DNA from 3 places in the Bradyrhizobium sp. USDA 3650 genome. Region 3 is predicted to be linked to each of the others. Evidence: riboswitches for the same ligand, from Rfam matches in the RefSeq annotation. Region 3 holds a riboswitch; each other region holds the start of a gene.
The links. Region 3 has a riboswitch for cobalamin ahead of ACVIN2_RS06970 (energy-coupling factor ABC transporter permease). Riboswitches for the same ligand answer to the same signal wherever they lie in the genome.
Positions count from the first base shown of each region.

Region 1 (9,787 bases), 5.7 Mb from region 3:
TGAACACGATGCCGCTCTCGGGGACATAGACGTTCTTGCGCTCGATATCGTAGGCCGAGAATGTGGCCTCCGCGCGCTTGTCGGCCGATTGTAGCTTTACCCCGGTCTCATAGGTCCGCGATGTCGTCAGGAGCAGCGGCACCGACGGCGCCAGGATGAAAATGTTGGCCACCGTCGGGTCTGCCGCGGTCGCGTACTGGCTGTACAGCATCACGCCAGGGGCGACGTCCCAGGTGTAGCCGATGCGGCCGGTCACGGGATTGAACGTCGTCGAAAAGGGATAGCCCTTAGCGGATTCAAGCACTCCACCGGGATCAAACCGCGTGCGGTCCAGCTTGATGTCCTCGAACCGGATGCCGCCCATCAGGGCGAAGGTCGAGGTCAGTTTGAGCCGGTCCTCAAACGCCAGGGAGGTCGTGTCGAGGTGCGTGTAGATCTTCTCGTCGCTGCGCGGGCCATAGAGGCCGCGATCCGGATTGAGGAGATCGACGTAGTCCGATGAGAACAGCGTGTCCTGCGAGACGTTGAACTGCGAGCTGCTCGCAGTCACGGTGGCGACGAAACGGTTGTCGATGCCGGCCAGATTGGAATTGACGGTAAGGTCTGTGATGTTGCCGTAGAGCCGCTGCGCGTGATCGAGCGCCAGGCGCTCGCGATAGATGCTCTGCGCGCCCGCGAAATTGCCTACGGTCTGGTCGAATGAGGTGATCTCGTTATTGAACCAGTGGCGGTGGGCGTCATAGCCGTAGACCTGGCTCTTGAGGGAGATGTTGTTGGTGATGTCCCATTGAAAGCCGCTTCGCAGCCACAGCTCGTTTGCCCCGCTGCGATTGTCGAGCACGTTGTAGTTCGTCGTCAGCGTGCGCGCATCGACCGTCACCGGGACCGGCGTGCCGCCGCCGAGGTAGTAGTTGCTCCACTGGCCCGAGACGACGCCTGATGTCGGGACAATGCCCGGCGCATTGGCCGGCACCAGAGGCGTGCCCCAATAGAAGCGGTCCTTGTCCTGCCTGTACTCGGCCGCGCCCCAGACCTTCAGGCTGTCGTTGACGCGATAGTTCAGCTGGCCCGAGACATTGCTGAGCTTCGAATAAGTGTCGTCGATAAATCCCTTGTTGTTGAAATGACTGATGTCGAAGCGGTAATCGAGGCCGTCAATCAGCGTGCTGCCGCCCGAGCCATAGCCGGCGCGATAACCGTTGAAGGAATCGTAGGAGGTGAAGGCGTCGTTGATGACAGGCCCGGTGTGCGGCGCCTTCGTGACGTAATTGATCGCGCCGCCGGTCGCCCCTAAGCCGGAAACGAGTGAATCCGGCCCCTTGATGATCTCCACCTGCTGCAATCCGGCGACATCCATGGGGCGGCCGGTCATGGTCGATGGCCCGATCTGGATGCCGTTGTACAGAGTGCTGATCTGGTCCCCGGAAAAACCGCGCATTGAGAAGATAGCGGGTGCACCCGGAGCGTCGCCGCCGGTCACGCCGGCCGCCGCCTTGGCGACGTCAGTGGTCGTCCGGATGCCAAGTTCCTGGATGATACGCTGGTCGATGACCTCGACGGTCGCGGGCATTTCCCGTGCCGTGATTCCTAGCCGCGAGCCGACGTCGCTCACCGCGGCCGTGTTCAGCGGTGTCTGTATCGGGCCGCTCAATGGCTGGGTCCCCCGGACGGCGACCACCGAAGCGGACAGATTGCGCCCCGGGGCGCGGCGGGCCGCCCGTGGTTTTTGAGCGCCCGGGCTGACGGCGGGAGCCCGCCTCGCAGCAGGTGGTGAGACGATCACGGGCTCCACCTCTCGGGAGGTATCCCGGGCGGCGGTCTGCGCCCTTGCCATGGGGCACAGCGACGTAGAGAGCAGCAAGACCAGCAAGGCAGCCCTCGTGCGCTGGATGCTGCGTGTGAGGCTCTGAGAGATGCCACTATCGTCAAGCGAGAATGCCGGCGCAATGCCCCTGCCGAAACGAAGATGTTGCACAAGAACGCTCTGCGGCGACGCAAACAAACCGTCACCGCGGTTGCCTTAGTCACCTGCCTTCGCCCCAAGCGGCAGATGCACCGGCTAGTTGTCCGACATCGAGGCACCCCGCCCAATGCGTTCGCGCGTGACTTATGGCTGGCAGCAGGTTTCCTGGCTCGCGGGTTATCGCCTTCGACCACCTTCCCAGAGACCGATTGGCTCCAGTGGTTTTCCTGGTCGTCGGCTATCCGCTTACAGTTGCGGGGGCAGCCGCGGAATGGTCCGCCGAGACGGACGCACCGCATTCCCTTGATGAGTCCTTGCGGACACTACCGATCACGAAAGTGGCATCTGGTGATCGTCCCGTCAACAACCGGGAGGGATTTTTAGCCAGCTCGCCCAGCGATGGTCGCAGGGTGTGGCTGCTGCGCCCGCCAGTCTCCCGGGACTTGACGTCAGCCTGCGGGGTCAAAGACCCCGGCGCGGCAAATTCAGCCACGCGCCCGTTTTTACCAGAGACAGCGGACATCAAGACGCCTGAGGCGCTCTTCGCCTAAGGATCACGAGCGGGCGTTGGAAGAGTGGTAGTCGCCGGCGCCGGCGGTCGCAGGATGCTACCGCTGTCTGACCTTAGGTCAGCTGGTCGAGAATCTCTCGCACCTTCAGCGCTAGTTTCGCTTGCGAGATCGGCTTCTCCAGCAGGTTTACGCCTTCATCAAGCCTCCCCTGATGGACGACGGCATTGCGCGAGTACCCGGTCATGTACAGTATCTTCAGTCGCGGTCTAATTTGAAGCGCGCGCCGGCCGAGTTCGCGACCATTGATCCCGGGCATGACCACGTCCGTGAGAAGAAGATCGACCTTCGACTGGTCCTGCAGGAGAATGGTCAGGGCGGCTTGGGCGCTGCGGGCCGAGAGAACGCGGTAGTTGAGATCGCGCAGGACGTCAGAAATATAGACGCGCAGATCTTCATCATCCTCGACGACGAGAATGGTCTCGAATATCTCACCCTCAGCGAGCTCCTCAGGTGCCACTTCCTCGTGTCGGGCACTGCCGGTGAAGCGCGGGAAATACAGCTTGATCGTCGTGCCTTGCCCCACCTCGCTGTAGATTTTTGCGTGCCCTCCGGATTGTTTGACGAAGCCATAGACCTGGCTCAAGCCAAGGCCGGTGCCGTGACCCGGCTCCTTGGTGGTAAAGAACGGCTCGAAGGCGTGACTGAGAACATCGCGCGACATCCCGCCACCGGTGTCAGTCACGCAAATGGCGACGTACTGACCGGGCGCCAGTTCAGGATTGAGCCGGCAGTAGTCATCGTCGGCGGAGATGTTGGCAGCTTCCAATGTCAGCTTTCCGCCGTCGGGCATGGAATCACGAGCGTTAATTGCCAGGTTGACGATGGCAGACTCTAGATGATTGGCGTCAGCTTCAATTTGCCATAGCCCCGCACTTCCGACCGTTTGGACTTCGATGCTCTCTCCGAGCGTACGCTGGAGGAATTCCTGCAGACCGTTGACGTAGTTGTTCACGTTGATCGGCTTGGGATCGAGCGCCTGCCGGCGCGAAAATGCCAACAAGCGGCTGGTCAAAGCCGCGGCTCTCTGCGCGCCTCGTTTCGCGTTTGCGAGCGCCCGGTTCAGATTGGCTCCGGGCGCCTTCACGTGTCGTTCAGCTGTTTCGAGATTGCCAAGGACGATCATGAGCAGATTATTGAAGTCGTGCGCGATTCCGCCGCTGAGTTGCCCCACCGCCTCCAGCTTTTGGGATGCGGCGAGTTGCTCCTGGACGTGTTTGAGCTCGTCCTCGGCGCGCTTCCGGTCCGTAACATCGCGCGTGACTTTGGCAAACCCGACGATGTTGCCAGCCTCGTCCGTGATGCGATCGATGATGACCGAAGCCCAAAAGCGGGAGCCATCTTTTCGCAGGCGCCAGCCTTCCGCTTCAAAGCGCCCATGCTCCGCCGCCTCTAAAAGCGCACGCTTGGGCACACCGAGTTCGATATCTTCAGGCGTGTAAAACGCACTGAAATGCCGGCCGATGATCTCTGGAGGCGCGTAGCCCTTGATTCGCTCCGCTCCGGGATTCCAGGTTGCCACGTTGCCGAGCGGATCAAGCTGAAAGATCGCGTAGTCGACCACGGCCTCGATCAGCTGGCGGTACCGCCGTTCGCTATTGAGAAGCTCTTCATGGGCTTGCTGACGCTCGGTTACGTCTCGCGTGACCTTGGCGAAGCCGATCAGCTCACCAGATTCGTTGCGGACGGCATCGATGATGACCGATGCCCAGAAACGGCTTCCGTCCTTGCGGACTCTCCATCCCTCGGCACTGAAGCGGCCTGCTTGCGCTGCGACGCTCAAGGCGCGCTCCGGGAGCCCTTTGGTGCGATCGTCGGGCGTATAGAAGGATGCGAACGACTTGCCGATGATTTCGTCCGGCGTGTAGCCCTTCAGCCGCTGCGCGCCGGAGTTCCAGCTGCGGACGGTGCCGTCTATGTCGATCATGTAAATGGCGTAATCAACGATCGCATCGATGAGCAGTTGAAGTCGCGCAGTATCGTCGATCCCGTCAAGTTTTGACTGATGGGTTTGCAAACAGCGTGCTCCTGTGGGGAAGAATGAACAACCCTGCGGACAAAATATGGTTCCGTGCTGCTATCGCGCTTTCATGTTGTAAGGCTCGGTGCGGCGACCGTCGACCCAGATTGACCTCCGCCTTAGGTCAAACTTGAGGCGAGTGCAGCGCAGCGTGTGGTTGATCAGCGACAGCGATATCACAAGTCGCGCGGCGGTCCAAAATCGAAGGAATCCCGATCGGCCTCACGATAAGACTCAGGCGAGCTTAAAGCTGTAACCTGTCTCGGCGCGAGCAGCCAGGAGCAGCGTCGGATCAAGCGCCTGCGCCCTCCAATAGAACGCTGCTAGCCGGTGTGATCAGGCGGCCAACTCGGCGGATGCACGCTGCATGTTGGAAGCCATGTCAGATGTGACAATGCTCTGTTCTTCCACTGCAGCGGCCGTGGAAGCGATGAACTCGTTGACGCTTTCTATCGCGGCCTTGATGGCAGTGAGTGAACCCGAGACATCGCCCGCGATGCTGTTCAGCGATGCGATTTCGCGAGATATCGTGTCGGTTGCGGTCTTGGCCTGATTGGCCAAGTTCTTCACCTCGGATGCAACCACAGCAAAGCCGCGTCCGGCTTCGCCTGCACGAGCTGACTCAATGGTCGCATTGAGCGCGAGCATATTGATTTGGCCAGTGATATTGCCGATCATCTCGACGATGCCGCTCATAGCCTGAGCTGCCGCATTGAGCCGCTCCGCCTGCTGATCGGCTGCTTCCACCCTGGAGGTCGCCATGCCCGCCGTCTGGCGCGACTTGCTCATGGTCTCAGAAATCTCTCGAATTGAGGCGCTCATCTCTTCGCTACCGGCGGCGACCGCATCGATCAGACCGCGCGCGGCCTCCGCCTTCTTGCGCCCGATTGCCTGCGCGGTGATGTCGGTAGCATATTTGACGACCTTAAATGGTTTGCCGTTGAGATCGAGAATCGGGTTGTAAGACGCTTGGATCCAGATTTCGCGGCCGCCCTTCCCGATGCGCTTGTATTCGGCTGCCTGGAATTGGCCCCGGTTGAGGTTCTGCCAGAATTCACGGTAAGCGGTCGCCTCCCGCTCCTTCGGCTCAACAAACATGGAATGATGCTGCCCCTTGATCTCGTGGAGCGTGTAACCCATTGCATCGAGGAAATTCTGATTCGCAGTATGGATGGTGCCATCCATATTGAATTCGATCACGGCTTGCGACTTCGTGATCGCCGCCATTTGGCCGCTACCGTCGGCAGCCTTTAGCTTCTGTTCGGTGATGTCTGTTGCGAATTTGACCACCTTGAATGGTTTGCCGGCCTCGTCAAAAATGGGATTGTAGGTGGCAAGTATCCAGACTTCGCGACCGTCCTTGGTGAGGCGCTTGTATTCGCCTGCCGCGTATCGCCCGCAATTGAGCCGCGACCAGAAATCGGCATACGCCGCGCTCTCACGGTCAGAGGGTGTCACGAAAATGCTGTGGTGCTTCCCGGCAATCTGGTCGAGCGAGTAGCCCATGGCCTTAAGGAAATTTTGGTTGGCAGTGACGATGGTGCCGTCCATTTTGAACTCGATCACTGCCTGGGCACGGCTGATCGCGTCAATCTTGCCCGCGTCTTCAAGAGACTTGATCTTCTGCTTGGTGACATCGGTGGCCAATTTGATGACGCCCACCGTCCTGCCGTTTGCATTGACGATTGGGTTGTAAGACGCCTGGATCCAAATCTCCTTACCGCCCTTCCCGATGCGCTTGTACTGAGCTGCCTGGAATTCGCCACGACCAAGCTTGGCCCAGAACTCGCGATAGGCAGCGCTCTCGCGTTCGGCGGTCTCGACGAAGATGCTGTGGTGCTTGCCTTCGATCTCGCTGAGCGAGTAGCCCATTGCGTCCAAAAAGTTGCGGTTCGCGGTGATGATGGTGCCATCCAGCTTGAACTCGATCACAGCCTGGGACCGGTCGATGGCCGCGGCCAGCGCCAACGCGCGGTCAACCTGCTTCTTACGGGGCGAGCTGAACATGCATTCCCTCCGCGCAATTCTTATCAATGCAAAATGGTTGTAGTTTCAAACGAATGGTTGCACTCCCTTGCTTAGAAACGGTTAAGCATAGGGAGCGTGAAACTACGGGGGCGCGGCCTTCTAAGCTAAGTGCTGCAGCGCAACCAACTCCGCCAAACCGGTCGGTCCTACCTCAACCGGCAGGCCGTACTAACGTAACGCTGGGTGTTTCGGCTGCAGCGCAGACACGGTTGCGCCCGTGTTCCTTTGCCACATACAGCGCGCCGTCTGCGGCAGCTAACAGCGAAGCCGGCGACGTTCTCGCATCGCACTTGCCGCCTGCAGCCCCTACGCTGATCGTGACGCTCCCGACAGGGCTTCCCTGATGCGCGATGGAAAGGTTGGCGACCGATTTCCGGATTTTCTCGGCGACAATCTCCGCATGGCCGGATGGCGTCTCAGGCAGCAGGACCGCGAACTCCTCACCCCCATAGCGCGCGACCAGATCGGCCGGCCTTTTGAGGCAGGATGCGATGGCCCCTGCAACCTGCCGAATGCAGTCGTCGCCCGCGGAGTGACCGTAGGTGTCGTTGTAAGATTTGAATTTGTCTATGTCGATGAACAACACGGAAATGCGCGAATTTGAGCGCTGGCACCGCTTGAACTCGAGATCTAACATTCGGTCGAAACGTCGCCGGTTCGCGATCCCGGTGAGCGGGTCCGTTTCGGAGAGCGCCTTGAGCTGCTCGTTTGCTGCGACGAGTTGCTCCTCGGCAGCCTTGCGCTTGGAGATGTCGCGGATCACGCCGACGATTTCCGGACCGGGCTCTTCCGGATCGTCGACATAGTTCATCTGGGTTTCGACCCAGACGTACTTGCCGTCGCGGCAGCGCGTCAGATACTCGACGGTCCCCGTGGGTCTCTCGGGTCCTAGCTCCTCTATCAAACCCTTCACGAGATCCCGATGGGCCGGGTGCATATTTGAATATGCAGGCTGCTGCAGAAGCTCTGAGGGGCTCCACCCGAAAAGCTTCTCGACCGAGGGCGAGATGTACAACCGGTGACCGGTCCTGTCGAAACGGGTGACGACATCCTCTACGTTCTCGGCCAGCAAACGGTAGCCGCGCTCCCGTTCACGCAGCATTCTGGCCATGGCCGAGCGCTTGCGGATCTGGACGGCCAGTACAATTCCCAACCCGATCAGGATCGATGACACAGTGCCACCCAGTAGCACATCGAAGTTCCGGTCCCTGCGCCAGCCGTCGAGGATCGCGTCCTCCGGGACTGCGACGGTGACGACGATGGGAAAATCCGACGCCGCTTCATAGGCAAATTGCTTAGTGCGGCCATCGAACGGCGACACGATAGAATACAGGCCCGCTCCAGAATCCTTCAGGTGGTCCATAAACGAGCTTCGCGCTATGTCCTTGCCGACCTGATCGTCTCGACGATGGACCAGTACTTTGCCGCTCGTCGTCATCAGGGTAACAGTACGGTCCTGCTCGGCTTCAAAGCCTTGGTAAAATGTCCGGAAGTAAGCAAGGTCGATGGCCGCGAACACGACACCTCCGAATGAGCCGTCGGGATTCGGCAGCCGTTGCGTCATCAGGAGAGTGGGTCTTCCAGTGACGCGAGAAATGAGCGGTTCGCTGATGCGGGGCGTTGCGTCTTCAGGGTGTGATCGATGGTACCGAAAATACTCTCGATCACCGTTGTTGACCGCCGGCACGGTTTCGAACGACGAAAACAACCAGTCGCCGTTCTCCCCAAGCACGCCTAGTTCGCGAGCCTGAGGGATGTTCTTGGCATATTGGGCGAGCAGGTCGTTGATCTCCGCGGACGCTCGCGCGGACTTGTCTGAGTGCTGGATGTACTGGCCCGTTCCAAACAAGGCGAGCGATACGGCATTGAAGCTTTTGGACGCGTGTTGCGCAAGCGAATGGGTGAGCCCCTGGGTCTCGGATCCCGCCTTGGCGAACGCGAGCGCTCGTTGCTGCGTGGCCTTCCAAGCGATCAGCGCCCAAAAGCTCGCCAACGTGAATCCGAGCAGCACGACAATGATCGTTAAGGGAGACTTTACCAACTTCGGCACGGTGCGAATGTCCTGTTCGCAAAACAGGATAGACGTGGCTGCTGAAATTGGAGTTTCAGCCGCGTTCGTTGTTATTAATTCCCATTCGCATCGTTAATGCGAAGGGAATGCCAAGCCTTAGATCTGCCTAGTGTAGCAGTGTTCAGGTCCCACTCAGGTGCTCCGCACGCCATCGCGGATCGCAGTGCAGCGCGGCGCTGCCTGCGCCTCAATTTCACCATCCGACTCAGGCTTTGGTTGTATTCGTTGCCGGCGTCTCGTCTGTGACGGTTTTCGATCCCGAACCGGCGTGCGACGAAGCGGAGCCAGAGGCCCGGAGAGAACCCCATCAAACCGGGCCTTTGCGCTGTCCCTTGAGCGAAGCGCATGCCGCATCACGTATATCATCGCCTGATCGTTCCGATGTCTCTTTGAGCATCCAGCCTTGCGTTGTGTCCAGGCTAAATCCCGTCTTAGTTGCCGGGTTGAACAGGGCGGCTTGGGCCAACAGCCGACATCCGCTTTCCAGGTTTCTATCAGTTCACGCCGGACTCGGGGGCGACGGTGACCCTGGTACGGTTAGGGTCTCACCGTCGGTGGAGAGTTGTAATTCCTTCGTAGCTTCCACCAGAATTCATCTGGTAAGCGCGACATTCCTAAAGGAGGCGACTAGCGCCCTGTCCAGCTTTCCCCTCATGCCGCAGAGAATCTCGTATGCCGCCGCACGAGGCATTGTCGGCTTGTACGGCCGGTGCTCGATCAACGCCGCAAAGATATCCGAAATGGTTAGAACGCGCACGATGTCGGTGATGTTCTCGGCGCAGAGGCTGTCAGGATAGCCGCTGCCATCGAGATATTCGTGATGATGCCGGACCGCATCGAGGACTTCGGGTGAGATGTCCACGTGCCCTTTCAGCACATCGTAACCCGCCGCCGGGTGGGTTGCGACCAACGCTCGCTCGTCGTCGTCGAGGCGTCCTGGCTTGTCCAGGATAGCCAAGGGCACCCTCGCCTTTCCTATGTCGTGGAACATGGCAGCGGTGGAGAGCCGTTCAAGGTCACTTTTACGGAAACCGAGACTGAGGCCGAAATCGACGGCGACGCCCGTCACGAGCAGGCAGTGCTGGAACGTTCCCTCGTGATGGCGCCGCACCGTGGCCAGCCATTCGGACAGGCCA
Region 1 covers NZ_JBSRZG010000001.1:7,101,967-7,111,753, reverse strand. Annotated here, with positions in the region: gene ACVIN2_RS33410 (TonB-dependent receptor) at 1-1,834, opposite strand, end outside; cobalamin riboswitch at 2,102-2,306, opposite strand; gene ACVIN2_RS33405 (PAS domain S-box protein) at 2,588-4,549, opposite strand; gene ACVIN2_RS33400 (methyl-accepting chemotaxis protein) at 4,889-6,559, opposite strand; gene ACVIN2_RS33395 (diguanylate cyclase) at 6,732-8,630, opposite strand; gene ACVIN2_RS33390 (HD-GYP domain-containing protein) at 9,244-9,787, opposite strand, start outside.
Region 1: another riboswitch for cobalamin. It lies ahead of ACVIN2_RS33410 (TonB-dependent receptor); the one in region 3 lies ahead of ACVIN2_RS06970 (energy-coupling factor ABC transporter permease).

Region 2 (9,787 bases), 2.0 Mb from region 3:
GACTTTGCCCTGACGGCCGGATCATTGCTTGATTTCTAATGGCCCGGGCCCGAATGGCCTGGTGCTCAGTCCGGACGAGACCGTATTGTTCGTTGCAATGACGCGCGACAATAGCATCTGGCATGTACCGCTGATGCGTGATGGCGTGGGGAAAGTCGGACGATTCAGCTGGTTCTTCGCGACGAGCGGTCCTGACGGACTGACGGTCGATCAAAAAAGGGCGGCTCTTTGTCGCGCATGATTCCCTCGGCCCACGTTTTCGTATTGGCGCCAAACGGCGAAGCGGTCCGCTTGCATCCAGTCCTGCGCATGGGGGAGCTGCACGAATGTCGTATTGGACGCGGCACTCGGCACATTGCTCATTACGGAATCCTCTACCGGATCAGTGTGATGGCTGATCTCGCGCACCTTCCTCGAAATTCGCCAGCAGGAGTGGCAAGGTGGTGCGGAATCCTTTCACGCGCCGGTCCGCCGCACCAAGATGCAGGAAATGAGTCTGGTAGACGACTGGCTGGCCAGTTGCCGAGAGAATGTAATTGGTGACGAATGGATGGCGTTTGTGTGGGTGATCTCAAGCCAGAGCCAGTAAATCGCACTGCATGGGAAGCGCAAACGAACGATTCGTAAGGCTGGGTCGGGCTTCGCCCGCGACGGGCCGCCGCCGACCTGTCGCCTTTTGGTCGGGCGGGTCGCGGTATCGCTTCCCACAATGCAGAATGATTGATCGCTGATATTTTCGAACGTTCTCGCCAAGAAGGCCGAAGAGGTAACCGCTCGCGGTGGGAGTCAGCACCGCATCAGCGTCAAAGGTTCTCGATCATGCTGGGCCGCGACGCACGCGTGAAGCGTTCGTTTTGAGAAGCAACAAGCCCAGGATTGACTGCGTGAAGGACTTTACCGATAGCACGCTAGCCCAGGAGCGCTTTAAGTGTGTGGCGCAGAGGTCGTACCACTGTCAGAGCCTCTTGCGCGCGCGCAATCCTCCAACCCGATATCCCCTCTCCTCGTAGAAGTGGCGTACCCGTTCTAGGGCCGGAAAGCCATCCGGAGGCAACGCAACCTCAATCATCTGCCAGCCGCGTCGCTTCGCCTCCGAATCTACCGCCTCGAGCAGATGCCGACCGCAGTCAGAGCTGCGGAAGTCACGAGAAATCCATAGCTCCTGAAGCACGCCGTACGCTCCGGCTGCTCTCACGGCCTGTACGGCCGAGATGCTAGCTACCCCTACGATCTGCCCGGTGCCTTGTTCCTCGACGACAAAAATGAAGCCCTGCCCGGGATCCTGAATCAGGCGCAACGCCGCCTGCTTCGCGCCTCGAAGGCTGAACTCCGGTCCGAGGCCACCTAACTCGGAAAGTAGCTCTTCGACCGCTTTTGCGACCGCGTTCTCATCTCCTGGCACGCTCTTGCGCAAAGCCGTGCCCGCGCTGGACGCGCCTCGCCCTTCAGCGCCAACACGAACACCTGACCGAGCCCTCTGGAGGAAATTCATGCTCAGGAGGATACAGAAAACGCAATTGAGAGCAACTATCTGGCTCGGTAGGAAGCAGCACGTCCACACTCACTATAGGCAACAGAGCTGAGGTAATTGCAAGCCATTGCCGTTCTCAGAATCGACTGCGGTTTGAGCAGCTGCGAACTCATGATGGGCTGCCTTCGATTGGAAAACAATCACCAAACGGCACACGCCGGTCATGTCGATCAAACGTTCGTAAGAGTGATTGCCGATCGTCGCTCACGAACTACTCTATTCAATAAATCGTGCGCCACGATGATCGCAGCGCCATAGAGCGTCAGCTCGGTCCGTCCGAAGGAGAGATTCCCACCTCGCGTACGACATCGTACAAAGTTGCGCGAAGCGCGACAGGTATCATACGCGTGCGCCCGATAAAATCGTCTGAGCAAGATCGCGAAAGATTTTGCACACTAATGCACTATCTTAAGCTTATCTCGAACAATCGAAAGATATCGGGAAGCACAGCTTGTTTGGACCTTCGCTCCTCGTTTAAGGCACCGTCACGGAACGGGAGTGGTTGCGATGGAACATGGGCAGGCCGAACTGGTCGGACGGAAACCTGTAATCTTCGGGCAACGTAAGGTGCGGCCGCGGGCATGCCTGGCCGTCGGCAAGCGGCATCTGCGCGCCTTTCTACGGGATGTGCTGGAGGATATGGGATTTGTTATCAGCGAATGCAGGACTGCTGACGAGTTGCCGCATGTACTCCGCACGGAGTTCCCTGATCTGATCCTGCTCGGCATTGGCTCGGACCGCATCGAGCCTGGACGATTGCTCGAGATACTGGTACGCGAAGAATTTGCAGGCCGCGTGCTGGCGTTCGGAGCGCGCGAGTCGATCATCATGGCGGCAGTGCAGCAGGTCGGCAGTGAATATGGACTTGCTATGCTGCCGCCGCTCAGGGCGCCGTTTGCAGCCGAGACGTTGCGCGATCGGATCGGCATGCTCTTGCCAAGAGAGCCGGCGCCCCGTCCCGCGGTCCATGTCGGAGAAGCCTTACACGCTGGCTGGCTTGAGCTCTGGTATGAGCCGAAGTTTGACGCGTGTACCCTTAGCCGCCGCGGCGCCGAGGCGCATGTGCGAATGCGGCACCCGACCTGGGGCGTTGTTCCACCGGCCTATTTCATCCCGGAACCTCACGATCCGCATTTTAGGAACTTGTCGCAGTTCGTGATCGACCGCGCGATCAAGGATTGGCAGTATCTTCTGGAGCAGCAAACTTCGATCGATCTCTCCATCAATCTCCCGGCAGCATTCCTGATTGACCCGCAGGCGGTACGCGATCTCTGTCGGCGCATGCCGTCGCACGCCGCTTTCGGCGGTTTGACGATTGAAATCGAGAGCGTGGAAGCGATCCAGAACCTAGATCTCCTGGTCGAGGTTGCGCGTGAGGTTCGCTTTCACAACATTGGCCTTGCAATCGACAATGTCGGTGCCAATTGGCCGCAGCTGATGGGGATGACAAAATTCCCGTTCATGAAATTGAAAGTGGATCGTCAGTTCGTCGGCGGCTGCGCGAATGGGCCCCTCAAGCGAACGGTGTGCCGCCATATCGTCGATCTAGCCAAAGAGTACAATGTGCGCACCGTCGCCGAAGGTGTGGAGAGCCAGGCTGACCTAATCGCTGTGGCCGAACTCGGCTTCGACCTTGCGCAGGGCCATCTGTTCGGAAAAGCCATGCCACTGAAGCAATTTGCACAGTCATCTTTCAACCCTGCTCCAGCTCGTCTAAAATAGTTGCGAGTGGCTGAGTGCGGCCAAGCGACGCTCACGAGCACCGCCATGCCTACTCGGCACCAGGCATGAGGCTGAGTGCAATTCGGTCTGCAGGGCCAGTGTCGGTCGTCCCGCCGCCACTTCATTTCCCTCCGAAGCTTGTTATACCACAAGCCCGTTTTGGCAAGCCTCCAGCGAGTCCTCCGCGCAGCTAGCGTTGCAGCCATGAGCGAGGCTTGCACAAACCTCCAGTCGGGGTGTGTGACCGGAGGTTTGCCGAGATCCAACGTAGACCTGCGTCCGTTGGCGGTTTTTTGTCGCCGCCGGTTGAGGAAGCGTCAGCCTCGCTTGCCCCGCGCTGACGTGCCAAACAAACCGACGGACGCTTCCAGCGTCAAGTCGCCACTGACTCTCGCAAGAGGGCCCGAGGGCTCGTAGCCTGAAATTGAAGCGACCTGTTGCTGTCGCAGATGCAACATGGTCTCAGACCCGGGACAGCCGAATTGGGCAAATTGCCCAACATTGAGCGCGTCTGCGTTTGGCACGGCATTTGAAAGGGATCGCCCATGGCATCGCTCGCCTAAGGAGTCGGAAGGCATGGCTTACAAGATCGTCGCTTCGCAATGCACCGTTTGTGGCGCATGTGAGTTCGAGTGTCCCAACGCGGCGATCAGTCTGAAGCGCGACATTTACGTTATCGATGCCAAAAAATGTACGGAGTGCGAGGGCCCATTGCGACACGCCGCAATGCGCGGTGGTCTGTCCGGTCCCTGACACCTGTGTCCCGTCCAAGACAGGATAGGCAGCCCGCGACCAAAAGGCCTCATCGCTCGATTTCGCGAACGAAGTTGTAGATGTGGGACCTTGAGGAGACCACGACCGCATGGGGCGCATCGAGTTCGATTAACATCGTTATGAGCTTAAGACGCTGAGCGACTCCGAGGAACCCCTCAAAGGGCTCTGTCGGAGGACACCGTCGAAATTGTCACGAACAAGGACAAGGCCCTCGATGCTCAGTGGCCGCGTTAAGGCCTATCATCGCTGGCCGCGAGTCGAGGCGAGGCAGACCGGCGTCGAGCGGCCACGGACGCATCGAAGCCGGCGCAAAAGTCGCTCAGCACGTGAACACCTATTGCACCGAGAAGATCATCTTGGCCAACCTCACGGAGGCGGACGACCTCGTGCCTGGTCGGGCCGCCGAACACCAAGGAGCCGACCTGATCATCCGTGCGGTCCTGGAGCAATCCGGCTTTCGAAATGTCTAGGGAGCCTCGTGGGCTGTGACCAAACGGATGCCGGCCGAGATGATCGCACCTTCCTGACGCGCTGGTTCGAAAAGCTGCTGACGGAAAAGGTCGCCTCCTCGCGATCACACAGATACCGAAAGCGGCCCGGGTTCGTTCCGGTCGTGGAGCTCAACCCTTACGCGAGCAAGGAGCGAATGCATTTCACAGCGGAGCCTCCACAGATCCGGGCGTGTTCACCAGGCCGCGAGCAAGACCGTCGTGCCCGCCTAGTGCGCTCGTAATCGCTTGGGCAATATCGCAACGAGAATCGGTAGGTTGACGCATCGATCCTCGTGCGCATAATTCAAGCCGTCGCGGTCTCCGGATTTCGTTTGATCTGGAGCTAAGAGGGAAGCCGGTGCAATGCCGGCGCTGCCCCCGCAACTGTAAGCGGCGAGCCGCTGTCCAACGAAGTCACTGAAGCCATGCGGCTTCGGGAAGGCCGGACAGCAGCGACGACCCGTGAGCCAGGAGACCTGCCTCGACAAGATATCGTCCACGGGCGGGGCGTCCCGGTGTGCGCCAAGCAGTTGTCGCTCACGCGATGTTCGCTGTCTGCGTCCGCCATGGCCTTTGCCCCAACAAGGGGTCTAAGCTATGTCAATCCTTTCGCTTCCCGTTGCCACACTGGGGACGTCACGCATCGGCCCACGACGCGAACTCAAATTCGCGCTCGAGAGCTACTGGGCGGGAAAATCCAGCGAAGCCGAGCTCCTCGAGGCGGGGAGTGGACTTCGTGCCGCTAATTGGGCACGGCAGAAATCCCGCGGTGCGACCGTCATTCCTTCGAATGACTTCTCGCTCTACGACCATGTGCTCGATACCAGCCTAATGGTCGGCGCCATTCCCGACGTTTACGGCTGGAACGAAGGTCCTGTGTCGCTCAAAACCTACTTCACCATGGCGCGTGGCGCTCAAGACGGTGGTCACGCTCAGCATGGGCCCGGCGTAGCCGCACAGGAGATGACGAAGTGGTTCGATACGAACTACCACTACATGGTGCCGGAATTTCACCAGGATCAGATCTTTAAGTATGCCTCTCGGAAGCCGATCGAGGAATATGAGGAGGCAAGAAGCCTCGGCTATCAGACGCGGCCCGTCCTAGTGGGCCCAGTCACTTTCCTGAAGCTCGGCAAAAGCGTAAATCCCGCCTTCAATCCGCTGTCGCTGCTTGATCGACTCCTCCCCGTCTATGTCGATGTTCTCCGCGAACTAGCCTCGCGCGGCGCTGAATGGGTTCAGCTCGACGAGCCATGCCTAGTGATGGACGTCGACGAAGCATCTCGGGCCGCTGTCCGCCGGGCCTATGCTCATTTCGCTAAGGCCGTGCCGGCCCTTAAAATCATGCTGGCCACATACTTCGGGGGTGTCGGCGACAATCTTGAAACAGTATTGGCCTTGCCCGTTGCCGGGGTTCATGTCGACCTGGTTCGTGCACCTGACCAGTTGGACGCGATTGTCGCCAGAGCAGGTAGAGATCTCGTGGTCTCGCTCGGTGTCGTTGATGGTCGCAACGTGTGGCGCTCTAATCTGCCGGCGCTACTCGACCAACTTGCTCCTATGGTCAAAAAACTGGGCAGGGACCGTGTTCAGATTGCCCCCTCCTGCTCGCTGCTACATGTTCCGACCGACATTGAACTAGAGATCGATCTCGATCCCAATCTGAAGACGTGGTTGGCGTTCTCAGTGCAGAAGATCAAGGAACTTTCGATATTGGGCAAAGCGCTGGCTGGCTATGCTGCCGACGTGGCCGATGAACTCACGCTCTCAGAGGATGCATCCGTCACCCGCGAAACATCGCCGAAGATCCACAGTGCGAACGTCGCCGGACGAATGGCCGCGATCGACGATAGCATGCGTCGCCGTCGCAGTGCGTTCACCCAGCGCGCCGACGTCCAACGCGTCGCCTTCGCATTGCCGATGTTTCCAACCACAACCATCGGATCCTTCCCGCAAACGGCGGACGTCCGCAATGCGCGTGCAGCTCATGCGCGGGGAGCGCTGAATGACACGCAGTACGAGCAGCTTCTGAAAGCGGAGACAGCCCATACCGTGCATTGGCAGGAAGATATCGGCCTGGACGTGCTCGTACACGGTGAGTTCGAGCGCAATGACATGGTTCAATACTTTGGCGAGCAGCTGTTGGGTTTCGCATTCACCAAGCACGGCTGGGTTCAGTCTTATGGCTCGCGGTGCGTTCGTCCTCCTATCCTGTTTGGAGATGTCTCCCGCCCGAAGCCCATGACCGTTAAATGGTGGCGACATGCGCAGTCTCTGACCAAAAAGCCCGTCAAGGCTATGCTGACCGGACCGGTGACGATCCTGAACTGGTCGTTTGTCCGTGACGACATCCCGCGGAGCGAGACATGCCGACAGATCGCTCTCGCGATCCGAGACGAGGTCATCGACCTTGAAACAGCTGGAGCGACCATGATCCAGATCGACGAGGCTGCGTTGCGGGAGGGATTGCCGCTGCGCAAATCGCAGTGGAAGGACTATCTCGATTGGGCAGTGGACAGTTTCCGCATTTGCTCCTCCGCTGTCGCTGACGGAACTCAGATCCATACGCACATGTGCTATTCCGAGTTCAACGAAATCATCGATGCGATCGCAGCAATGGATGCCGACGTCATTTCAATCGAGGCGTCGCGCTCCAAAATGGAATTGCTCGACGCTTTCAAGAGCTACAAATATCCTAATGAAATCGGGCCGGGCGTCTATGACATTCATTCACCGCGCATTCCCGCAGCAGCCGAGATCAAGCAGCTGATTGTGTTGGCGCGGCAGCGGGTTTCCGATCGGCAGCTCTGGATCAATCCCGACTGCGGACTGAAAACTCGAAGATGGGAGGAGGTGCGTCCCGCGCTCGTCAATATGGTGGCCGCCGCACGCGAGTTGCGGGCCGAGGCATGATCGTACTGAGCGTGTCGCCAACGTATCTGTGAATAAGATGAACGCGCTTTGGGAGCTCGCGATATCCTTGCGAGCTTCCAAAGTTTCCAGCGCCTGCAAATGCCGGTTTGCCCCGGCGGAGGCGATCGCATACAGCGGCGACAAGCTCGAATCCGGCGGACGACCGCATGCCGGCCATACCGATTAGGTGACATATTCCAAGTCACTTACGCCCGACGCGAACCACGGTCCTATCGCTTCATTTATCCATCGCGTGGATGCGTCCCATCACAACAATCTATTTTACCGCCCTTGCGGAATTTCATACCTAATTTGCGCCTTCGCGCGGTCTTCGGGAAGATTTGCTGGTATTCGGCGGTGCCAAAATACTGGCGCGTGACGGCAAACTGACGGTTGAGTTTCAGGGCTCGGCAGTCAAACCGCCTGCGCGATGGATCCTAGCTCCATCAAGGCGCTGCCCGTGCCAACCGGACAGCTGGCAAGTGTGAGCAAGTCCTGAAGTTTACGACAGGAGCGAAAGGCAAGCGGCTCGCTAAGTTGTGCAGAGCGATATCCGCTTCTCCTTGTTTGACGGCGAATGCCCTCGTCGTAAGTCGATCGCCGGTAGTCCTCCCTACCGACGAAAGCTGGAACGATGCGGAAAGCAGCGTCGCTCCCGCGTGACTTTCGCCCGGCCTCGCATTGAGGCCGGGCGGCTTTTTATGTGCCTGCTTATCAGTGACAGCAGGGGATCATTCATTTTGGCGTCATTGCGGGACCCCGGGTTCTTGGAGCGCATCTGTTGCTGTTCGGCAGGGAATGAGGCCGGTGCTGCTAAGGCTATCTGTCTATTGAAGGCTTTGGTGTCGTGTTGGTGCGCGTCGGCAGTATCGGATATTCGATCTTAGGCAGCCGACCGGTCAGCGAATTCAGAAATGAGACAATGTCGTTTTCCTCTCTATCGCTAAGCTTGGTGCCGAGCTGGATTTCACTCATCAGGGCAACAGCTTGCTTCAGGCTCCAAACCTGTCCCGAATGAAAGTAAGGGGCTCGCAACGCGACGTTTCGCAATGGCGCCGCGCGGAAGACATATTCGTCGCCGACCGCCCTGGTGACCGCAAACCGGCCCTTATCGGCGTCCGGAAGCACGCTTGCGTCCGGCTTTTTCATCACGCCGAACGGGAAGTAGGCCTGTCCACCGAGATTGATACCATTGTGGCAAGAAGAACATCCCTTCGCCATAAACAGTGCCAACCCTGACTTCTGTTGATCATCGAGAGCATGTGTATTGCCCTCCAGATACTGATCGAATGGAGCCGCAGGTGTAATGAGAGTCGCTTCAAAAGCCTCGATCGCCTTCGCAAAATTTTCAAAGGTGACCGATCTCGCTTCGTTCGGAAAAGCGTTCTTGAACAAGACGACATAGCTGGGCATTGAGTTCAAGATACCGAGCACATGATCTGGAGTCGCATTCATTTCGGCACTCGCCTGCACAGGCCCGGCGGCTTGCGCCTTGAGGTCCGCGGCGCGTCCGTCCCAAAATTGCGCCGCATTGAACACTGCGTTGTAGACAGTTGGGGCCCGGCGCAGGCCGACCTTCCAGCCGTGACCAACGGAGGTCGGACCGGCATCGACTCCGCCGGTGCCGAGATTGTGGCACGTATTGCAGCTAATGATCCCGCTCGCCGATAGCCGCGGATCGAAGAACAGCATCTTGCCAAGCTCGACCTTTCCATGCGTCACCGGATTGTCTTTTACCGCAGGAATGACCGAGGGGATTGGATGGAAGATCTGCTTGGCGTTTCTCATCAGATCATCGTCGGCGTTAGCTCCTGATGACATCAGCAGCCCAATAGCTAAAATCGATGCTTCAGCGACAAGCCGAAGCTCCGGGATTGACATGTTCATACACCGCCTCATTAGTTCTGATTGTTAAACAAGGAAACAGTCGAAAGCGATGCCACGCGTTCCTCGACGGTCCGGCGCAGTATGCAGCGGATCATCTGAAGCGAGGCTGCATCAAAATGTGCGACTTTGCAGCTCGCCGCCGGCGTTCACGCACGGGCTTGAGGGGCTTACGTGATTCGCGAGTTGGCTTTGAGCTTAGATCGCGGCCTTTCTGTTGGTCGATCAGCCTAGCGCCTCAACGTTCGGCGTGATGGTCGATCTGACAACAACAAGTGTGCCGCAAGCAGTAAGCTGTCCGGTGGCCGCATCGGTGCTCCATCGAGCGATTGGGTGGCCAATACGCTCCCGCAAAGTTGATGTATCCGTCTTACTCCGCAGGCCGCGCTCAGCGCTCACGGTGTCATTGGACAATTAGCAACTGCGATGCCAGTTGCGTCCGAGATGCAAGTTGCTGATTTAGTTGTAGAAC
Region 2 covers NZ_JBSRZG010000001.1:3,375,013-3,384,799, reverse strand. Annotated here, with positions in the region: gene ACVIN2_RS15755 (SMP-30/gluconolactonase/LRE family protein) at 1-32, shown strand, start outside; gene ACVIN2_RS15750 (hypothetical protein) at 98-241, shown strand; gene ACVIN2_RS15745 (GNAT family N-acetyltransferase) at 956-1,414, opposite strand; gene ACVIN2_RS15740 (EAL domain-containing response regulator) at 2,039-3,253, shown strand; partial or broken gene ACVIN2_RS15735 (4Fe-4S binding protein) at 3,830-4,034, shown strand; cobalamin riboswitch at 4,817-5,016, shown strand; gene metE (5-methyltetrahydropteroyltriglutamate--homocysteine S-methyltransferase) at 5,116-7,431, shown strand; gene ACVIN2_RS15725 (cytochrome-c peroxidase) at 8,251-9,318, opposite strand.
Region 2: another riboswitch for cobalamin. It lies ahead of metE (5-methyltetrahydropteroyltriglutamate--homocysteine S-methyltransferase); the one in region 3 lies ahead of ACVIN2_RS06970 (energy-coupling factor ABC transporter permease).

Region 3 (9,787 bases):
GCTTGCCGGATTCTACGATGAATGGTCGGAACGTCTGGCGCGGCTGGCGCGCGCGGTCGACGTCGTCGTGCTTTGCGAGGGCGATCCTTACTTCTACGGCTCCTTCATGCATCTGCACACGCGCCTGCAGGGCCGTGTCGAGATCGAGGTGATCGCCGGCATTCCCGGCATGGTCGGCTGCTGGAATGGCGTGGGACAGCCGATCGCGCTTGGCGACGATGTGACGACGGTGCTCATGGGCACGCTCGCCGAGGCCGAGCTCGAACGCCGAATGCGCGATTCCGATGCGCTCGTGATCATGAAGACCGGGCGCAATCTCGCAAAGGTCCGCCGCGCGCTCGCTGCCGCCGGACGGCTGGACGATGCCTGGCTGGTCGAGCGCGGCACCATGCCGGGCGAGCGCGTGGTGCGGCTCGCGGAGATCGATGCCGCCGATTGCCCCTATTTCGCGATCGTACTCGTGCACGGCAAGGGCCGGCATCCGGACGCCGCCGAATGACGGGCACGCTGACCATCGCAGGCCTCGGGCCGGGCAGCGATGCGCTGGTGACGCCCGAAGTCTCCGCCGCGCTTGCCGCCGCGACCGACATTCTGGGCTACGCGCCCTATGTCGCGCGCGTGCCGCCGCGACCGGGACTCAAGCTGCATCCCTCCGACAATCGCGAAGAGCTGCAGCGCGCGAGCGAGGCGCTGCGGCTTGCGGCCGAAGGCGGGCAAGTCGTCATCGTGTCCTCCGGTGACCCCGGCGTCTTCGCAATGGCCTCCGCCGTGTTCGAGGCGCTCGAACACGCGCCGCAATGGCAGGAACTGCCGATCCGTGTGCTGCCCGGCATCACCGCGATGCTGGCGGCTGCCGCGCGCGCCGGCGCGCCGCTCGGCCATGATTTCTGTGCGATCAATCTCTCCGACAATCTCAAGCCGTGGGCGCTGATCGAGAAGCGCCTGCGGCTCGCCGCGGAAGCCGATTTTGCCATTGCGATGTACAATCCGCGCTCAGTGAGCCGACCGGAAGGATTTGGCCGTGCGCTTGCGGTGCTGAACGAGGCCGGCTGCGGCGAGCGCCTCGTGATCTTCGCGCGCGCGATCAGCGCCGCCGATGAAAGGATCGAGACCGTCAGGCTGAATGAAGCGATACCCGAGATGGCCGACATGCGCACGCTGGTAATCGTCGGCAACTCGCAGACGCGCCGCGTCGGCCGCTGGGTCTATGCGCCGAGGCAGGCCCGATGACCGAGCCACTGCATGATCTCGGCCACGCTCTCGACCCGAAACCGTTCCGGCAATTGCGGTCGCGCGATCATGATCACGGGCAGGCCGAGTACCCGCGCAGCGTCGATCTTGGCGCGCGCGCCGTCGCCACCCGAATTGCGGGCGACGATCCGGGTGATGCCTCGCGCGCGCAGCATCTCCAGCTCGCCCTCGAGCGTGAACGGCCCACGCGACACGATGACATCCGCGGCAAAGGGCAGCGGCGCTTCGGCCGGATCGACGAATCTCAGCGTGTAGGCGTGCTGCGGCCTGGTCGCGAACGGCGCGATGTGCTGGCGGCCGATGGCGAGGAACACATTTGCCGGCGCCTCGGGCAGTGCGGCGACCGCGGCATTGACATCAGGTATGTCGATCCAGTCGTCGCCGGGCGCTTTGGTCCAGGGCGCACGCTCGAGAGCGATCAGCGGCGTACCGGTTTCCGCGCATGCCGCGACCGCATTGCGGCTCATTTCGGCGGCAAAGGGATGCGTAGCGTCGATCACATGCGTGATGTCTTGCCGGCGAATGTAATCGGCAAGACCGCTGACGCCGCCAAAACCGCCGATACGCGTCGGCAACGGCTGACCGGCCGGCGCACGGGTGCGGCCGCCGTAGGAATAGACAGCGTCAATGCCGGCGCGCGCGATCTCCGCCGCGAGCAGGCTCGCGTCGGCCGTCCCGCCCAGAATGAGGGCGCGCGTCATGGCTGATCCCTGGCTGACCATCATCGGTATCGGCGAAGATGGCCTTGCCGGGCTATCCGAGGCAAGCCGAAAGGCGCTCGATGATGCCGAAACTGTCTTTGGCGGTGAACGGCATCTTGCACTGGCCGGCGTGACGGAGCGCGGACGCCCGTGGCCGGTGCCGTTCGATGCAGAGATCGTGCTGAGCCGCCGCGGGCGTCCCACGGTGGTGCTCGCCTCCGGCGATCCGTTCTGGTTCGGCGCCGGCGCGAACCTCGCTGAAAAGCTCCATAGCGACGAATGGATCGCGTATCCGGCTCCCTCGACATTCTCGCTCGTTGCTGCGCGGCTTGGCTGGCGTCTGGAATCCGTTGCGTGTCTCGGTCTCCACGGCGCGCCATTCGAGCGTCTCGTGCCGCATCTGGCGCACGATGCGCGCATCATTTGCCTCGTACGCGACGCGAAGGCGGCTGGTGATCTCGCAAAATGGCTGACGACGCGCGGATGGGGTGCCTCGGCATTCTGGACGCTTACCGCGCTTGGCGGGCCGCGCGAAAGTATCAACGCGCATCGCGCCGACAGCTTCACAGGCGATCTTGCGGGAAGCCTGGTCACGGTGGCCGTGGAGGCGAGAGGAGCGCAGGGCCTTCCTCGCAGCTCGGGACTGTCGGACGATCTCTTCGTCCATGACGGCCAGATCACCAAGCGTCCGGTCCGTGCGCTCGCGCTCTCGGCGCTGGCGCCGCGTCCCGGCGAACGGCTGTGGGACATCGGCGCGGGCTCGGGTTCGATCTCGGTCGAGTGGGCGCTGTGCGGCGGGACGGCGATCGCCGTCGAGGCGCGCGAGGATCGCGTTGCGAGCATCCGCAACAATGCGGCGGCGTTCGGATTGGCGCATCGAATCACAGTCATCACGGGAAAGGCGCCTGAGGCCCTTGCTGCGCTGGACGGGCCTGACGCCGTCTTCATCGGCGGCGGGCTCGACATCGCGATGTTCGACGCCATCTGGTCGCGGCTCTCGCCCGGTACGCGGCTGGTTGCGCATTCGGTAACGTTGGAAACGGAAGCGCTGCTGGGTGAGCTGCACCAGCGCCACGGCGGCGACTTGATGCGGGTCGAGATTGCGCACGCCACTCCGCTCGGCCGCTACCGCTCCTGGGAGACGGTGCGGCCCGTGGTGCAATGGAGCACGGTCCGATGAAGGTCGCCGGGCTCGGATTCAAAAAGGATGTCACGCTGGGCTCGCTGCGCGAGGTGCTGATGGCGGCGGGCGGTCCCGAAGGCCTTGCTGCGGTCGCGACCGTGAGTGATAAAGCGGACGCGCAGGCGCTGAAGCAACTTGCGCGCGAATGCGGCGTGCCGATCAAGGCGATCGCCGCCGAAATGCTTGTTAGCATCGACACGCCGACAAAATCAAAACTCGTCGCCGAAAAATTCGGAACAGGATCGGTCGCCGAGGCCGCAGCACTCGCGGCAGCTGGACCTGGCGCGCGGTTGATCGCGACGCGGGTGGTCTCGCGGGATCGCACCGCGACCGCGGCGATCGCGGAAGGAGATGGTGCATGACGGTGCATTTCATCGGTGCAGGACCGGGCGCGCCTGACCTGCTGACGTTGCGCGGCCGCGACCTCATCGCCGCCTGTCCGGTCTGTCTCTATGCCGGCTCGCTGGTGCCTGAGGGCGTCTTGGCGCATTGCCCGCCCGGCGCGCGCATCGTCAACACCGCGCCGCTGTCGCTCGACGAAATCGTCGCGGAGATCGCCGCCGCACATGCTGACGGCAAGGACGTTGCGCGGCTGCACTCGGGCGACCTCTCGATCTGGTCGGCGATGGGCGAGCAGCTCCGCCGCCTGCGCGCGCTCGACATTCCCTACACGGTCACGCCCGGCGTTCCCTCTTTCTCGGCCGCCGCGGCTGCGCTGGAGGCTGAGCTGACGCTGCCCGGCCTTGCCCAGACGGTGGTGCTGACGCGCACGCCGGGCCGCGCCAGTGCGATGCCGGAAGGCGAGAAGCTCGCCGCCTTCGCCGCCACCGGCGCGGTGCTCGCGATCCATCTGTCGATCCATCTGCTCGACAAGGTCGTCGCCGAGCTGACGCCGCATTATGGCGCGGACTGCCCGGTCGCGATCGTCTGGCGTGCGAGCTGGCCCGACCAGCGCATCGTCCGCGCCACGCTCGCAACGCTCGACGTTGCCGTCGGCAGCGAGATGGAGCGCACCGCGCTCATCCTGGTCGGCAGGACGCTGGGCGCGGCGGAATTTTCCGAGAGCCGTCTCTATGCCGGCGACTATGATCGCCGCTATCGGCCGGTCGGCGCCGAACCGCGTTTTCCGGAGGTGTCGTGATGGCGGCAGGGCTCGTCATCTCCGCGCCGGCCTCCGGCGTCGGCAAGACGACGCTGACGCTGGCGCTCGCGCGCGCCTGGCGCAACAGCGGATTGCGGGTGCAGTGCTTCAAGAGCGGCCCCGATTACATCGATCCCGCGTTTCATGCGGCCGCGACGGGGCGCGCCTCGGTCAACGTCGACAGCTGGGCGATGGATCGCGGGACGATCTCGCATCTCGTCAGTCGCGGCATTGACGCAGATGTCGTGCTGGCCGAAGGCTCGATGGGCCTGTTCGACGGCGTTGCCGCGCGCGGCGTCTGCGGCACCGGAGCGACCGCCGATATCGCGGAGATGCTGGACTGGCCAGTGCTGCTGGTGATCGATCCCTCGGGCCAGGCCCAAACGGCGGCCGCGATTGCCGCGGGCCTTCGCGATTACCGTCCCGGCTTGCGCCTTGCGGGCGTCGTGCTCAATCGCGTTGCGAGCCCGCGCCACGAAGCCCTCGTGCGGCGCGCGCTGTTGGATGCCGGCATCGCCGTGTTCGGCGCGCTGCCGCGCCATGCCGAGATCAGCCTGCCGAAACGGCATCTCGGACTGGTCCAGGCCGAGGAGCAGGCGGAGATCGGCAAGCTGATCGACGAGGCCGCCCGCTTCGTTGCCGAACATGTCGATCTCGACGCGGTGCTGCGTTCGGCTGCCACCTGGTCGCCGCAACCTGCCGCGAGCGGCGTGAACGTAACGCCGCCCGGCCAGCGCATTGCGCTCGCCCGTGACGCTGCATTCTCCTTCGTCTATCCGCATATGCTGGAAGCGTGGCGCGCGGCGGGTGCGGAGATATCGACATTCTCGCCGCTCGCCGATGAAGGCCCTGATCCGGGCGCCGATGTGTGCTGGCTGCCCGGCGGTTATCCCGAGCTGCAGGCCGGCAGGATCGCGGCCAATGCGCGCTTCCGCAGCGGATTGCGCGCCTTCGCCGAAACGCGCCCGGTGCATGGCGAGTGCGGAGGCTATATGGTGCTGGGCACCGCTTTGACCGACGCCGATGGCATCCGCCACGAGATGACGGGCCTGCTCGGCCTGGAGACGAGTTTTGCCAAGCGCCGCATGCATCTGGGCTATCGTCTGGCCGAGCTCGCCGCGCCGATGCCGGGTCATCAGGCGGGTGCACGCCTGCGTGGCCACGAATTCCACTACTCGACGATCGTCGCGCAGCCCGACACGGCGCTGGCGGTCGTGCACGACGCGACAGGCGCGGTCATCGCCGAGACCGGCTCGCGGCGGGGACAAGCCACCGGCACGTTCTTCCACCTGATCGCGGAGGACCGGTGAGCGGTTTTGTCTCCTTTGTCTCTGCCGGCCCCGGCGATCCCGAGCTGCTCACGCTCAAGGGTGCCGCGCGGCTGCGCGAGGCCGACGTCGTGCTCTATGACGATCTTGCTTCAGGCGCGATCCTCGATCTGGCCCGGCCCGGCGCCAATCTCGTCGCGGTGGGAAAGCGGGCAGGACGGGCCTCGACCAAGCAGCACCACGTCAATCGATTGCTGGTCGACTACGCCGCAACAGGCGCGCGCGTGGTGCGATTGAAGTCGGGCGATGCCGGCATCTTTGGCCGGCTCGAGGAGGAGCTCGAGACGCTGCGGGAAGCGGGCATCGGCTACGAGATCATTCCCGGTGTCACCACGGCCTGCGTGGCTGCGGCTCAGGCCGGGATTCCCCTGACCCGGCGCCATACCTCGCGCCGGGTGCAATTCATTACCGGCGCGGACGTCACCGGCGAGCTGCCGCCAGACCTCAACTGGGTAGCGCTGGCCGATCCCGAGGCGACGACCGTGGTCTATATGGGTCGCCGCACGTTTCCGGCGCTTGTCGCGAAATTGATCGAGCATGGCCTCGCCCCAACCACTCCGGCGTTGCTCGCCGAATCGCTCGGCCGTCCCGATGAGCGGCTGGTCCGCACCACCATTTCGGAACTTGCCGAGCAGGTTGCGCGAGGCGGAGCGGCCTCCACGGCGGCCGTCATCCTGTTCGGCGCGCTGGCCGGGGATTATCCGTCATGACGCTCTCGGCCGCCCTTCGCCCCTTGACGCCCGGCTGGCGAAAGGGGCACACAGGAGACGCATGGTGCTCGACGCGGCGCAAAGCGCCGGAGCATAATCGGGAATGGGGATGGGCGGACCCAGTTGCGGCGCCCAAAACCCCAGCCGCCCCCGCGACTGTAAGCGGTGAGGGACTTCGATCAGCCACTGGGCCGCAAGGCTCGGGAAGGCCGGAGACTCCCAGTGAACCGCGAGCCAGGAGACCGGCCGTGCACGTTTTGAGGCCAAGGCCGTCGGGTGTGACGGCAAGAAGGATCTGAGCCATGCATATCGAACCCGGACTAGTCTCGGACGCCAAGCTCGTGCTGAGTTACGCAACCGGCATCGCCGTGGGCGGCGTTGCCTTGAAGCTCGCGGTCGAGACCGTGCGCGAGCAGGGCATCATTTCGTTCGCGGCGCGGACGCTCGCCACCACGGGACTCGTGTTTATCTTCTTCGAGATCCTGCCGCACTTCCCGGTCGGCGTCTCCGAAGTGCACTTCATCCTCGGCTCGACCTTGTTCCTGCTGTTTGGAGCTGCGCCTGCGGCCTTCGGCCTCGCGTTCGGCCTGCTGTTCCAGGGCTTCTTCTTCGAGCCGCCCGACCTGCCGCAATATGGCATGAACGTCACCACGCTGCTGGTGCCGCTGTTCGGGATCCAGGCGATCGCCACGCGGATCATTTCGAGCAACACGGCCTATGTCGATCTGAAGTACCGCCAGGCGCTGGCGCTTTCGACGACCTATCAGGCCGGCGTCATCGCCTGGGTGGCGTTCTGGGCGCTCTATGGCGCCGGTTTTGGCGCGACCAACCTCGTCAACATCGCGACCTTCGCGGCGTCCTATGCGCTCGTCATCGTGATCGAGCCGCTCGCCGATCTCGGGGTGCTGGCGCTGGCGAAGTCGCTGCGCGGCGTCACCGCGGCCGGCCTCGTCACACCGCGTTTGCACAACGCGGCCTAGAGACAAGCGAACGGGCGGCCGTGATGCCGCCCTTCGCAGCCACGATGCTCACGCTCTCCCTGATAGGCATCGGTTGCGGCGATCCCGAGCAGCTCACGCGCGCCGCGATCACTGCCATCAACGCGGCCGATCTCGTCCTGATCCCGCGCAAGGGGACTGCAAAGTCCGATCTCGCCGATCTCAGGCGGACGATCTGCGCGGATGTGCTCACCAGTGACACGACGCGCATCGCCGAGTTCGATCTGCCCGTCCGTGATGCCGCTGAAGCGGATTATCGCAAGGGCGTGGACGATTGGCACGATGCCGTCGCCGCTGCCTGGTCGCAGACGATCGCAGATCATCTCGAAGGCGAGGGCAGAGTCGCGCTGCTGATCTGGGGCGATCCCTCGCTTTATGATTCCTCGCTGCGCATTGCGCGGCGGCTCAATCCCTCGCCAAAGATCGAGATCGTTCCCGGCATCACCTCGATCCAGACGCTGTGCGCGGCGCATGCGCTGCCGCTCAATGACATCGGCGAGCCCTTTCTGGTCACGACGGGACGTCGCTTGCGTGAGGGCGGCTGGCCGGCAGGCGTCGATACCGTGGTGGTGATGCTCGACGGCGGCACGGCGTTCCAGTCGCTCGATCCGAAAGGCCTGCACATCTGGTGGGGCGCCTATCTCGGCATGCCCGATCAGATCATCATGTCCGGCGCGCTGGCCGAGATCGGCCCGCGTATCGTCGCGGTGCGGCAAGAGGCGCGCGAACGACACGGTTGGATCATGGACAGTTACATCCTCAAGCACAGGCTGTGAGGCAAGCGAGGCAGCATGCTCCCCGAATGGGTCACTCAACAATGCCCCGATATCTCCGCAGTCCATCGCGAGGCGGCGGTGGCGCGGCAGGCGCAACTGACGAAACCGACCGGCGCGCTTGGCCGGCTCGAGCAGCTCGCGATCGAGCTTGCGGGCCTCCAAGCAACCGAGCAACCGCGCGCGGCGCGGGTGCCGATCGTTATCTTCGCCGGCGATCATGGCATCGTCGCCCAGGGCGTCTCGGCCTATCCGCAGGAAGTGACGATCGCGATGCTGGCGAACTTTGCCTCCGGCGGTGCCGCGATCTCGGTGCTCGCGCGTGAGCTGGGCTCCAGCCTGGAGGTCGTCGATTCCGGCACGCTGGCGCAGGAGGAGATGGCTGGAATCGTGACCGACAAGCCGCGCAGCGGCACGCGCGATTTCAGTATCGAAGCTGCGCTCACCCCCGCAGAGCTGGCATTTGCGTTCGAAGCCGGCCGACGTGCGGTGACGCGCGCGCAGGCCGGGCAGCCCGATCTTCTGATCTTCGGCGAGATGGGAATCGGCAACACCACGACATCGGCGGCGATCGCGGCCGGCTTGCTCGGTGTGAGCGCTGAGGAGATCGCGGGCAGCGGGACCGGCGTTGACGCGGCCGGCCGTGTGCACAAGGCGCGGGTGATCGACGCTGCGATCGCACGCCATGGCATTGCGGGCGCTTCGCCCGAAAAGATCCTGTGCGCCGTCGGCGGTCTCGAGATTGCGGCCATCTGCGGTGCAATTATCGCGGCTGCACAGCTCCGCATCCCCGTGTTGATCGACGGCTTCATCGTGTCGGTGGCGGCGCTGGCGGCGGCGCGGCTCAACCCCTCGTGCCAGCCGTTCCTGCTGGCCTCGCATCAATCCGCCGAGCAGGGCCATCGGCTGGTGCTTCGCGCGCTGAATCTGCAGCCGCTGATCAGCCTCGATCTCAGGCTCGGCGAAGGATCGGGCGCGGCCATCGCGCTGCCGCTGGTGCGGTCGGCCTGTGCGCTCCACAACGGCATGGCGACCTTTGCGCAGGCCAATGTGCCGGATCGTCCGGCCTGATCAAATCGTCCGCTGATTGACGGAGACGACGCGCCAGCCGGTCGCGAGCCGGTCGATCCGGGTCAGCGACAGCGGATCGATCACAAACCGGAGCGCCGCTTGAGGCGTCAGATCCAGCGCGATGCACAGCGCCGCGCGGATCGTGCCGGAATGCACGACGAGCGTCGCGGCCCCGGCGCCGATCCTCGACAGACCCAGCCGGACGCGCGCGACCTGTTCCTCGAAGCTTTCGCCGCCCGGTGGCCGTCCGCACGCAGGATCGCTCCAGAACTGTGCATAGGCCTCGCCACCGGTCGCGGCGAGCTCGTCGTGCCGACGGCCGGTCCAGTCGCCAAAGTTCTGCTCGCTGAATTCGTCCAGCTGCAGCGGCTCGAGCCCCAGCGCGCGGGCCGTCTCGACCGTGCGCCGCGACGGACTCGCATAGCTCGCGGCGTCGCGCGGCAGGCGCTGCCGCAGCGCCTCCAGCTGCGCCCGAGCGCCGAGATCGGCCGGTGCGTCGGCTGCATGGATCGTCCCCGCGACGCCATCGACGGGCGCGTGCCGTATCAGCCAGAGGAAGGTCTCGCCTCCCATGCTTATCTCCAAGGAAACTGGTCGTTGTGGCAATAACGCCGCAACTGGCACATTGACT
Region 3 covers NZ_JBSRZG010000001.1:1,419,331-1,429,117, reverse strand. Annotated here, with positions in the region: gene ACVIN2_RS07010 (precorrin-2 C(20)-methyltransferase) at 1-499, shown strand, start outside; gene cobJ (precorrin-3B C(17)-methyltransferase) at 496-1,230, shown strand; gene ACVIN2_RS07000 (cobalt-precorrin-6A reductase) at 1,206-1,952, opposite strand; gene cbiE (precorrin-6y C5,15-methyltransferase (decarboxylating) subunit CbiE) at 1,951-3,132, shown strand; gene ACVIN2_RS06990 (cobalamin biosynthesis protein) at 3,129-3,497, shown strand; gene cobM (precorrin-4 C(11)-methyltransferase) at 3,494-4,276, shown strand; gene ACVIN2_RS06980 (cobyrinate a,c-diamide synthase) at 4,276-5,586, shown strand; gene cobA (uroporphyrinogen-III C-methyltransferase) at 5,583-6,314, shown strand; cobalamin riboswitch at 6,360-6,579, shown strand; gene ACVIN2_RS06970 (energy-coupling factor ABC transporter permease) at 6,617-7,294, shown strand; gene cobF (precorrin-6A synthase (deacetylating)) at 7,339-8,088, shown strand; gene cobT (nicotinate-nucleotide--dimethylbenzimidazole phosphoribosyltransferase) at 8,104-9,156, shown strand; gene ACVIN2_RS06955 (histidine phosphatase family protein) at 9,157-9,729, opposite strand.